DNA from 2 places in the Paenibacillus sp. FSL E2-0177 genome. Region 1 is predicted to be linked to the other one. Evidence: predicted binding sites of a transcription regulator. Region 1 holds the regulator's gene; the other holds the start of a gene.
What was found. Region 1 encodes Rex, which represses fermentation and respiration genes when NADH is low (regulators of the CRP and FNR family bind a similar motif). Its sites were predicted from a motif close to TTGTGAAATATTTCACAA; they were not measured.
Positions count from the first base shown of each region.

Region 1 (6,237 bases):
GCTGCTCGATTATATTTAGCCATCTCTTATCTGCAGGAAGGTGACGGTGAGGCCGCTTGGGGTCATCTGAACCATATGCTGGGCTTGATACGGGAAACCAAGCTGAAAGCCATGGTTTATAATGCTTTAGGCTGCATACGAGCCTCACAGGAACGTTTCAATGAAGCGCAGGAATTATTTGATCTTGCTTTGCAGCATGACCCTGCGCTTCCGGAACCAAACGTTAACTTAGAGGTATGCCGCCGTCGTGGAGGGAAGCTGCATTTTGGAAATCAGCTGGTTTCCCTTTTGTAAAAGAATAACGGTTTTGGAAATTTCCATTCAAGCGATGCATCCCCTGAACCAGTGGTGTGCATCGCCTTTTTTCGCAACTTCTGTTATGCTGATTAAGAGTCTCAATTGAAAGGGAATAGAATTATAATGAAATTTGCCGTGCTTGATTTTGAAACAACAGGAACCCAATCCGTGGGTGAAATTATCCAGGTTGGCCTTGCAATTATAGAAGAAGACCGGTCCATCTCCCGGGTATATGGTTCCTATGTCAAGCCCGGAACGCCGATTCCTCCTTTTATAACAGGTCTGACGGGGATTACCGATGATGATGTTAAGGATGCGCCTGAGCTGGATGAGATGATGATGGAGCTTGTTCCGCTCTTGGATGATGTTGTGCTTGTAGGGCATAATGTCGCTTTCGACTTCCATTTTTTACAAAATGCTTTAGATCGTTGTGGTTATTTGCCATTTCAAGGGCGGATTTTGGATACGATTGATTTTCTGAAAATTTGCTTTCCTTCGCTCACATCTTATCAACTTGGCTCTGTCAGTGCTCATTTTGGAGTGACACATGATCGTCCGCATCAGGCAGATAGTGATGCACTTGCGACTGCTTTAGTGCTGCTGAAATGTCTGGAGGAGCTCTACGAGCTGCCGCTGCTTACGATCCAGAGACTCTGTGAGCTGTTTACCGAAGAGGATAGTGATCTGGGCTGGTACTTTGATGGTCTGCTGCGAGAGCGGGAAGCGGAAACGCTACAGCCCGAAGGTGATCTGACTTTCTATCGTCAATTAGCGCTTGCAGTAGGAGATTGGACGGAGTTAGCGCCACCTAGAGATGAGCATGCTGAGAATCCGCTAGCGAATTTATCTTTTACTGATTATATGGACGAAGTAACCAAACGACTTAAAGACACATTACCGCAGTATGAAAGCCGGGAAGCTCAGGATATTATGATCAATGAGGTGATGACGGCACTTGCCGAAGACAAACACCTACTGATCGAAGCGGGCACAGGAACCGGTAAATCGCTCGGTTATTTGTTGCCTGCCATTTATCAAAGCGTTCGCACCAATGAAAAAGTCATGGTCAGCACTCATACCATTAATCTGCAGGACCAATTGCGCGAGCGGGATATCCCTTTGTTAACGCAGGTAGTTCCTTTTCCGTTTAAAGCTGCTATTTTTAAGGGAAGAGGGCATTATTTGTGTCTGCGTAAGTTTGAGCATAAAATTAATAAGAAGGACTTTATAAGCCCAAGGGAAGATGCGCTTACTGCCGCTCAGATGATTGTATGGCTCACTCAAAGTGAATCAGGGGATGATGAAGAGCTGAATTTAAGCGGCCGGGGCGGTGACTTCTGGGAGACGGTGGCAAGCGATACCGATTCCTGTCTGGGCCGTTCTTGTCCTTGGTTCCGCAAATGTTATTATCATAGGGCCAAGCATGAAGCTGGGATTGCTGACGTGGTTATTACGAACCACTCCAAGCTATTCGCAGATGTTAAGGCTGGGCACCAGCTGCTTCCGGCTTACGAGCATCTTGTCATTGATGAAGCACATCATTTAGAAGATGTGGCTGGTAAACATCTTGGCATGCATATGAAGCATTTCACTGTGGCACACACGTTATCGCGACTGTATAAAGATAGCCGAAACGGACAGCTTCCTGCTCTGCGTCAGATATTACAGTCGTCAGGCAGTGAAGAGGCTTCAGAATGGAGCGGAGTCATCGATCGGATCTACCCGGATCTGCTTACCGTCAAAGAAACCTGGGATGCACTCAGCGACAAGCTGTTCAGCCTATTGCCGGAACGCAGTGATGCAGGGGCAGGAGAAGCGGGACAACTGGTTATGCGGTTGCTTCCCGCCCGTAAGCCGAAGGATTGGGATGAATTGGTTGCGCTAGAGAACACTATGAATCTGACGTTAAGCGACATCATCCGTAAGGGTGATAAAATGCTTAACGAGATGCGTGACCAGGAAAGCCAATCCTCAGCAGACAGCCTTGTTACTGATATTAGCGGTTTATTTAAAGATTTGGCTTCCATACGTGAGCAAGTAAGATTCTTTATGGGGCTGAATGACGATAATGTAGTATATTGGCTGGAGGCAAATGGAAATTACCGCAGCAAATCACTACAGCTGTATGCCGTCCCTGTGGATGTTAGCAGCCAGCTTAAAGAGTTGTTCTTCGATAAGAAAAAAAGCATCGTGCTTACCTCGGCGACGCTATCTGTAGATAAATCTTTTCAATTTATGATTGATAATCTCGGACTTAACGAAGCTGTAGAAGAGGGACGTCTAATGACCTCACTCCTTCCATCTCCCTTTAAGTATCGCGAGCAGGCACTGCTAGTTATACCGCGTGATTTTCCTAGTGTGAAGGGGAGTGTGGGCGATGCTCGATTTGTCGATACACTCGTACAGTCATTATCGGAAGCTGCTAAAACAACACGTGGGCGGATGCTGGTTCTGTTTACTTCTTATAAAATGCTGCGTCAGGTATATGATCCGCTTAAAGAGGCTTTGGCCTCACAAGAGATTACGGTGCTTGGTCAAGGCGTGGAAGGTGGCAGCCGGAGCAAGCTGATCCGCCGCTTTCAGGACAGTGCAGCATCCGTATTGCTGGGGACGAGCAGCTTCTGGGAAGGTGTAGATATTCCAGGTGAAGCACTGACTTGCCTGGCCATCGTGAGACTTCCGTTTCAACCACCGAATCACCCGTTGGCGGAAGCGAAGTCGGAGTTATTGCAGGCCCAGAAGAAGAATCCGTTCATGAAATTATCTGTTCCTCAAGCGGTTATTCGTTTTAAGCAGGGATTCGGAAGACTGGTTCGCACGGCGCAGGATCGCGGAATAGTTATTGTTTATGATACAAGGGTTATTGAATCTCATTACGGGAAGTATTTCCTTTATTCATTGCCTGGTCCCAAAATGGAGCATATGCTTACTGATCAAATGGTCCCTCGCATAGCGGAATGGCTAGAGGATGGCGGCGCTTCTTAAAACGCTCGTCTTCAGTTTAGCTCCTCCTTATCCTTAAGGGCGGTGTGTTACAGTACCGTCCTTAATAAGGAGAGGTAGACGTTTGAATATGGATTTTCACAAGAACATTACTATTTTTAGGAGGAAAAATATGAAATCGGATAAAATATCAGAAGCCGTTGTTCGCAGACTGCCTGTGTACTTGCGTTTTTTGAATGATCTCCAGAATCGCGAAATATTAACAGTTTCCTCTCAGGAACTTGGACAAAAGCTTGATCTTAATCCCGCACAGATTCGTAAGGATTTAGCATATTTTGGTGACTTCGGCAGAAAAGGTATCGGCTATGATGTAACGTATCTTATTGAGAAAATCCGTCATATCCTGAAGCTGGATCAACAGCTTAATGTAGCTTTAGTTGGAGCAGGTAATCTCGGACATGCCTTGTCTAATTACAATGCATATCTCAAAGATACTATGAAAATCACGGCTATATTTGATTCGTACGCTCCTAAGGTTGGACGTAAGATCAACTCCCTTACTGTGCAACCGATGGATGAACTAGGCAGCACAATTCGTGAGCAAGGTATTCGCATTGCCATTATTACCGTACCTGATTCAGAAGCTCAAAATGTAGCAGATATTCTCATTTCTTCTGGGATTGAAGCGATTTTGAACTTTGCCCCTGTGATTCTGAAGACACCACCGAATATCCGGGTGCATGCAGCTGATTTTACAACTGATCTGCAAAGTCTTGCTTATTACTTGCGGGATGGAAAGGAAGAAAGCGAACATGAACAACAATAAAACGATAATTAAGGGCGGGTATTTTCTGACTCCGGGAACGGATGAGCCGGTTCTGAGTGGATATATGACTATTGAAGATGATTTAATCACTTACATAGGAAAAGAAGAGCCTCAGATGGAAGCTGGAGTGCAAGTGGTTGATGGCAGCCGTCTGCTGTTCATGCCTGGACTTGTAAACACACATGGTCATGCGGCGATGTCTTTGCTGCGTGGATATGGAGATGATTTAGCGCTACAAGTGTGGCTTCAGGAGAAGATGTGGCCGATGGAGGAAAAGTTCACCGGTGATGATGTATACTGGGGAACCTCCTTATCTGTATTGGAAATGCTGAAGGGTGGAACTACGACCTTCCTCGATATGTATGATCATATGGACCGAGTAGCCGAGGTAGCTGAGTTATCAGGTATCCGTTCCGTATTGATGCGTGGTGTGATCGGCTTATGTCCAGAGGATGTACAGAATCACAAGCTTGCGGAAGCGATTTCTTTTGCCCGTAACTGGCATGGAAAGGCTGAAGGTAGAATTACTACTATGATCTCGCCGCACGCCCCTTATACTTGCCCTCCGGACTTCCTGGTTAAGTTCGTGCAGGCAGCGCATGATCTGGATTTACCGATGCATACGCATATGTCCGAAACGAAACGTGAAGTGGAACAAAATGTGGCGGATTACGGGTTGCGTCCTGTAGCTCACTTAGAGAAGCTTGGAATGTTCACACGTCCCTCGATAGTTGCACATGGTGTTCATTTAAATGATGAAGAGATTGAGATCTTGGCTCGCCATAATGTGGGTGTATCTCATAATCCGGGCAGTAATTTGAAGCTGGCTAGCGGAGTGGCTCGGGTTACTGATCTTCTAAAAGCTGGTGTGAAGGTGTCTCTTGGCACGGATGGCGCGGCAAGCAACAATAACTTGGATATGTTTGAAGAGATGCGGCTTGCAGCTCTCATTCATAAGGGTGTCAGCGGTGATCCAACGGCTGTTCCAGCTCCAGAGGCTCTGCGTATGGCTACAGAATATGGCGCGCAGTCCATCTTTTTAAATAATGTAGGCAGACTTGCTGTAGGGATGAAAGCAGATTTCATTGCTATTGATATCGATCAGCCACATTTGCTGCCACACACAGATCTGTTGTCTCATGCAGTTTACTCTGCTAGCGCTAAGGATGTTGAGCATGTGTGGGTGAATGGTAAACAGGTCATCAAGCATGGACAATGCTTAACCCTGGATGAGGAAGCTATCCGGCGTAAAGCGCAAGAAGCCTTCGAAGGTTTATTGAAGCGTTAAGTCTGGAGAATAACGAATAAATAATAGGCTGCGACTTTTTGCTTTTAGCAAAAGTTGCGGCCTTTTGTGTATTTTTAAGGCTGGGAAAGCTAGAAAATTATGAAATTTTGGATAAACGCGCGGGTGTGTTATATAATCAAAAAAGATATATTACTAGAAAGGGAGCTGTACCTTGAAGAAAAGGAAAAAATGGATCCTCCTGGGGTCAGTTCTGATTCTGCTCCTGGGGTTTGGACTTATCCAGTTCTATGCCTATATTATGAAAGATCAATGGAACGAGCGTGATATCGCTAAGGATGTTGCCAAAACCAGAGCGGGTCTAACAGAGGTAACCAAAGCACAAAAATCGGTTTGGGATGAAAATGCAGTGTACTGGGTATTAACTGGGAAAAATGAAGCCGGGACTGCTCTTATGGTCTGGGTCCGCTTTACGGTAGATGGAAAATTTGCTGAAGGCGACGACGCAGTGTTTGCTGAGGAACTAAGTAAAGGAACCTCGGAAGCCCAAATACGCGGCATTATCAAAGCTGATCTTCCGGACATAACGATTGAACGCTTGCTGCCGGGAGTATATAACGGAGAGTATGCTTGGCAGCTTTTTTATAATCAGAGCGGTCGGTATTATTATCAATTTTATCGCTTTTCGGATGGGTCCCGAATGGGCGAAGGTTACAGTTTACCTAAAAGTTAAGCTGAACATAAGGAAATTAAGGGTGGCATAGTAAACAAGCGAACTTATTATAAGTTCGCTTGTTTACATTTATTTGATGTACAAAAGTGATATACTAAGTGATATACTGAATGGGTAGTTATCACCGAATATTCTCTTAAATTCACATACGAAAATAGGCCGATTGATTAAAAATCAAGGCCAGTTTTGTCG
Region 1 covers NZ_CP150307.1:4,714,772-4,721,008, reverse strand. The annotation lists gene MHI25_RS21050 (hypothetical protein) at 1-294, shown strand, start outside; gene dinG (ATP-dependent DNA helicase DinG) at 421-3,282, shown strand; gene MHI25_RS21040 (redox-sensing transcriptional repressor Rex) at 3,413-4,066, shown strand; gene MHI25_RS21035 (amidohydrolase) at 4,053-5,354, shown strand; gene MHI25_RS21030 (DUF5590 domain-containing protein) at 5,527-6,045, shown strand.

Region 2 (6,237 bases), 300 kb from region 1:
TGAGACAAGGGCGGTATCTTCCTTGCAATTATTTCAATAGTAGTACTAATTCAAAGATCTTCATGACAGGAACAAATTACATCGAACCGTGGAATGTACGGTTGATTACATCCATTTGTTGTTCACGAGTCAGCTTGATGAAGTTAACTGCATAACCGGATACACGGATAGTCAATTGTGGATAGTTCTCTGGGTGCTCCATAGCGTCCATCAGCTGTTCACGGTTAAATACGTTAACATTCAAATGCTGAGCGTTGTTATGGAAGTATCCATCCATCATGTGTACCAGGTTAGACTTACGGGAATCCTCGTCTTTACCAAGTGCCTTAGGTACGATGGAGAACGTATTAGAGATACCATCTTGTGCATCGGAGTAAGGCAGTTTAGCTACAGAGTTCAGGGAAGCCAAGGCGCCTTTCTTGTCACGTCCGTGCATTGGGTTAGCACCTGGTGCGAAAGGTTCACCTTTCTTACGTCCGTCAGGTGTAGTACCTGTCTTCTTACCGTACACTACATTCGAAGTAATGGTCAGTACCGATTGAGTCGGCACAGAATCACGATATGTTTTGTTTTTACGGATCATAGTCATGAAGGTTTCAACCAATTCTACTGCGATGCTGTCAACAGCATCGTCATTGTTACCGTAGCAAGGGAATTCGCCTTCGGTTTCGAAATCGATCGCAATACCTTGTTCGTTACGAATAGGTTTTACTTTGGCGTATTTAATTGCGCTTAGTGAGTCAGCTGCAACGGACAGCCCAGCAATACCACAAGCCATCGTACGCAGAATGTCACGGTCATGCAGCGCCATTTCGATACGTTCGTAAGAATATTTGTCATGCATATAGTGAATGATGTTCAAAGTGTTAACATAAGTCTTAGCCAACCACTCCATCATCGGTTTGAAACGTTTCATTACTTCGTCATAATCCAGATATTCAGAAGTGATCGCTGGGAATTCCGGTCCAACTTGTGCTCCGGATTTTTCATCTACACCACCATTGATAGCATACAGTAATGCTTTTGCCAGGTTGGCACGAGCACCGAAGAACTGCATTTGTTTACCGATACGCATTGGAGATACGCAGCAAGCAATCGCATAATCTTCACCCCAGTATGGACGCATTACATCGTCATTTTCATACTGAATTGCACTAGTTTCGATGGAAACCTTAGCACAATATTTTTTGAAGGCTTCAGGCAATTTTTCGGACCACAGTACAGTTAAGTTTGGTTCCGGAGCTGGACCCAAGTTGTACAGGGTGTTCAAGAAACGGAAGCTGTTCTTAGTAACACGAGTTGTTCCGTCTTCAGCCATACCACCGATGGATTCAGTTACCCATGTTGGGTCGCCGGAGAACAGATCATTATAGTCAGGTGTACGCAAGAATTTCACGATACGCAGTTTCATTACGAAATGATCGACGATTTCTTGTACTTGTTCTTCAGTCAAAGTACCTTCAGCAATATCGCGTTCTGCATAGATGTCCAGGAAAGAGGACACACGGCCCAGGGACATCGCCGCACCATTTTGCTCTTTAACTGCTGCCAGATATCCGAAGTATACCCATTGAGTAGCTTCTTTGAAGTTGGTCGCCGGTCTGGAAATATCCATACCATGAGCAGCTGCCATTTCTTTCAATTCGCCAAGTGCACGAATTTGCTCGGACAGCTCTTCACGCAAACGAATGATATCTTCAGTCATGGAATCTACTTCAAGCTCAGTTTGTTGTTGTTTTTTGTCTTTAATGAGGAAATCAATACCGTACAGAGCAATGCGGCGGTAGTCGCCGATGATGCGTCCGCGGCCGTAAGCATCAGGAAGACCTGTAATTACGCCGGATTTACGCACAGCTCTCATGTCTGGTGTATATGCATCAAATACGCCTTGGTTATGCGTTTTGCGAATGTTCGTAAACATGTCAACGATGTTTTGTGGAAGCTCGAAGCCATAAGCCTTCGTAGCATCAACCATCATCTTGATCCCGCCGAATGGCTGGATGGAACGTTTGAAAGGAGCATCAGTCTGTACGCCTACAATTTGTTCCTTGTCCTTGTCAATGTAGCCTGGTGCATGTGAAGTGATTGTGGAGACAGTATCTAGGGAAACATCCCATACGCCGCCTCTTTCTCTTTCTTCCTTGCTCAATTGGGAAATAATCTTCCACAGTTCAGTTGTGTTACTAGTAGGTCCTACGAGGAATTCTTCGTTTCCTTCATAAGGCTTAATGTTGCTTGCGATAAAGTTGTTAACGTCAACTTTTCTGGACCATTTACCTTTTGCAAAACTTCTCCAACCGGATTTCACTTCTTGTACATCTTTTTCAATCACCGACATGCTAAATCCCTCCATCTATATTTATATTATATTTGTAGAGATCGCGGGCTTGAAGGTTGATCCCGTGTCTCGTGATCCCAAGAAAAATATGGTTGTTCGAAAATTCACAATCATTGTTCCATATATGGGACCGTTGTTTATATAAACATTTTAGTTTATTTTCTATAAATAGACTGTGACAAATATCACCTTTCCGGTGATATTTGTCACTTATATCTAATCCACAACCATCCTATTATCTACTTAACCAAATATTAATTATCAAATCTTCCGTAGAAAGCATTACGATATACATCTGCGAGTTCAGATACCAGCGGCAGCTTAGGATTGGCAGTTGTACATTGATCTTCAAATGCACGGTCAGCCAAGTAATCTACATGGGATTCAAAATCCTTAGGATCAAAGCCCAATTGTTGGAAGGATTCTTCGATACCCAGTTTTTTGTTCATGTCGCGAATAGCATTGATCAGGCTAGTTACACCTTCTTCAGTTGTGCGAGCTGGCAATCCCAGAATACGGGCGATTTCTGCATAACGCTCGTCAGCTACGAAGTGTGAATATTTAGGGAACGAAGCGAACTTCGTAGGTTTCTTAGCATTGTAACGAATAACGTGTGGCATAAGGATCGCATTAGTACGACCGTGAGCAGTGTGATATTGACCGCCCCATTTATGCGCCAAGCTGTGGTTAATACCCAGGAAAGCATTAGCAAAGGCCATACCAGCAAGTGTTGATGCGTTATGCATTTTTTCACGGGCAACTCTGTCGCCTTCAAGAGCCGATTTTTCAAGGTATTGGAATACCAATTGGATTGCTTTAATTGCCAGACCATCCGTGTAGTCACTCGCCATAACAGATACATAAGCTTCGATGGCATGTGTCAATACGTCCATACCTGTATCAGCTACAGCAGTTTTTGGCAAGCTATATACGAACTCTGGATCAATGATAGCTACGTCTGGAGTTAGCTCGTAGTCAGCCAAAGGATATTTAGTGTGTTGTTCAGTTGTTTTATCGGTAATAACTGCGAAAGATGTTACTTCCGAACCTGTACCCGAAGTAGTTGGAATCGCTACAAACTTAGCTTTGTTTCCAAGTTTAGGGAATTTGTAAACCCGTTTACGGATATCCATGAATTTTTGTTTCAGACCATTAAAGTCTGCGTCTGGATGTTCATAGAATAACCACATTCCTTTTGCAGCATCCATTGGGGAACCACCACCAAGTGCGATGATGCAGTCCGGTTGGAATCTGTTCATCATTGCTGTACCTTTTTCAACTGTAGTTGTCGATGGATCTGGTTCAACTTCCGAGAACACTTCGATCGCTACAGGAGTTTGGCGTTGACGCAGGTAATGTTCAACTCTCTCAACATATCCAAGCTTAACCATCATTGGGTCAGTGATAATTGCGACACGTGTGATATCAGGCATTTTGGTCAGGTACTGAGTAGCGCCTTTTTCGAAATAGATCTTGTCAGGTACTTTAAACCATTGCATATTCACGGTACGACGATTCACCCTTTTCACGTTGATCAAATTGATTGCTGTAACGTTTTGCGACACGGAGTTACGACCATAAGATCCGCAGCCCAGCGTCAACGAAGGGATGTTAGTGTTATAGATATCGCCGATCGCACCATGAGTGGAAGGCGAGTTAACGAGAATACGTCCTGTTTGCAGACGGTTAGAGAACTTCATGATTACTTCTTCGTTGTTGGAGTGGATAGCCGAACTATGGCCCATACCACCAAATTCAACAACTTGTGCTGCGCGTTCAATACCTTGATCTGCGTTTTTAACTTTGTAGCAAGCAAGCACAGGACTCAATTTTTCAGCGGACAATGGATATTTAGTGCCTACACCTTCAAGTTCTGCTACCAGAATCTTAGTGCCGGCAGGAACTTGAATGCCGCACATTTCAGCAATTTTCACTGCGGATTGTCCAACGATTGCTGGATTAACCGCACATTTATCAACGTTCATAGCGCCGCTAGTAAGTTTGGCAGCTTCTTCTTTGTTAACAAAGTAGCAGCCATTAGCGATCATTTTCTTTTTCACTTGATCGAAGATTGGTTCTTCGATAATAACAGCTTGCTCGGAAGCACAGATCATACCATTATCAAATGTTTTGGAAAGAATGATGTCCGTTACGGCTTGATCGATATCCGCGCTCTTTTCGATGAATGCAGGTACGTTACCAGGACCTACGCCAAGAGCTGGTTTACCACAGCTATAAGCTGCTTTTACCATTGCAGAACCGCCTGTTGCGAGAATAAGTGCAACGTCAGGGTTGTTCATCAAAGCGTTTGTTTTGTCCATCGTTGGCATTTCAATCCATTGGATACAGTTCTCAGGTGCGCCAGCTTTTACAGCCGCATCATGAAGAATTCTAGCAGCTGCTGCACTACACTCTTGCGCAGATGGGTGGAAACCGAATATAATAGGGTTCCGTGTCTTAATCGAAATCAACGCTTTAAACATCGTGGTGGATGTAGGGTTGGTTACCGGTGTGATACCCATTACAATTCCGACGGGCTCAGCAATTTTTTGGAAGCTTTCATAAGCATTGTCTTCAATAACGCCTACTGTTTTATCGTATTTAATTCCGTGCCAGATATATTCTGTCGAGAAGATGTTTTTAGTAATTTTGTCTTCGTAAACCCCGCGGCCAGTTTCTTCTACAGCCAATTTAGCGAGGTACATATGTTTGTCGAGTCCAGCCAACGCCATTGCATGAACGATTGTGTCAACTTGCTCTTGATCCAGCGCCATGAATGCCTCATGTGCTTTTTTCGCTTTATCCACCAAAGTCTGAATATACTCTTCAGCGGTAGTTTGTTTAACTTGGGCGGCGACTTCGTTCTTAACTGCCATCTCCCTCGTCCTCCTGTCAATTTTTAGGTTGTTTTTCTCTACACATTTATCTTATCACATCATTTCCACCTTGTATAGTGAAATCTTTCACAAAGTATAAAGTTTTTTTGATTTGTTTTCAAAGCGCTTTCATTCGATCATATTATAGGTTTTTTACCATTATTTATGCTGTATTATCCCTTAAATCTAAAGTTTATGTTTAAAAAGACAAGAACCGATACCCATTTTCTACCTTTCCGCTCGCAAAAATATTTTAAAAATGCAAATCTAATTTTGTTGACACTCTATTTTTCTCATGACCCTCTAAAAAATAGTCGGAAGCCATCCGTCGTGTTGATTTATAAAAATATCAATAATATAAACATAAAAAAACCGACTCCTAAAGGAGCCGGTTCTGTTCTTCCTTGCCTATTCTACTTTAATTGTATCGAAGAATTTCTCTTGCACTGTTTTGGCAGCAGCTTCAAGCTGTGTCTTGGAATCTGTTCCTTTTTTGGAGAACAGCTCTTGTATTACATTGGACATGGTTGCATAGTAGTCCTGTGTATTGTATTGCGCTTCCGGTTTACCGTCCAGCAAGCCTAAAATATCAGGGCTGTATTGATATACATTTGTATATTTATCATACACAGCTTTTGTTTTCTTGCCGAAATCAGAATCTGCAGAATAGTAATCTAAGAGCGGCGGAATAAAGTATTTGCCATCCGTTGTACGTTGTTGCAGAACCGCATCCAGTGCTTCTAGACCTTTATCGGAGAAGTAATCAAATGTAATATAACGGAATGCCATTTCTTGCTCGTCTGGTGTTGCATTTGGATTGATTACAAGGTAGTCACCACCAAGTACCCCAGTGTGTTTTCCGCCTTTTTCCATCGCAGGCATTGGATACGTAAGTACATCTTCTGGTTTCAGACCGCCTTGATTCAACGCTTGCTCAATAACACCGTCAGATCCAGCCATTACCATTGCTGTACGACTTTGTTGGAATGCGCCTACAGCATCACCCCAGCCCAGTGCCCAATC
Region 2 covers NZ_CP150307.1:5,017,085-5,023,321, forward strand. The annotation lists gene pflB (formate C-acetyltransferase) at 77-2,338, opposite strand; gene adhE (bifunctional acetaldehyde-CoA/alcohol dehydrogenase) at 2,593-5,214, opposite strand; gene MHI25_RS22535 (extracellular solute-binding protein) at 5,623-6,237, opposite strand, start outside.
Region 2: a site for Rex is predicted at 2,431-2,448, ahead of pflB (formate C-acetyltransferase). Genes of this name have one in related genera too.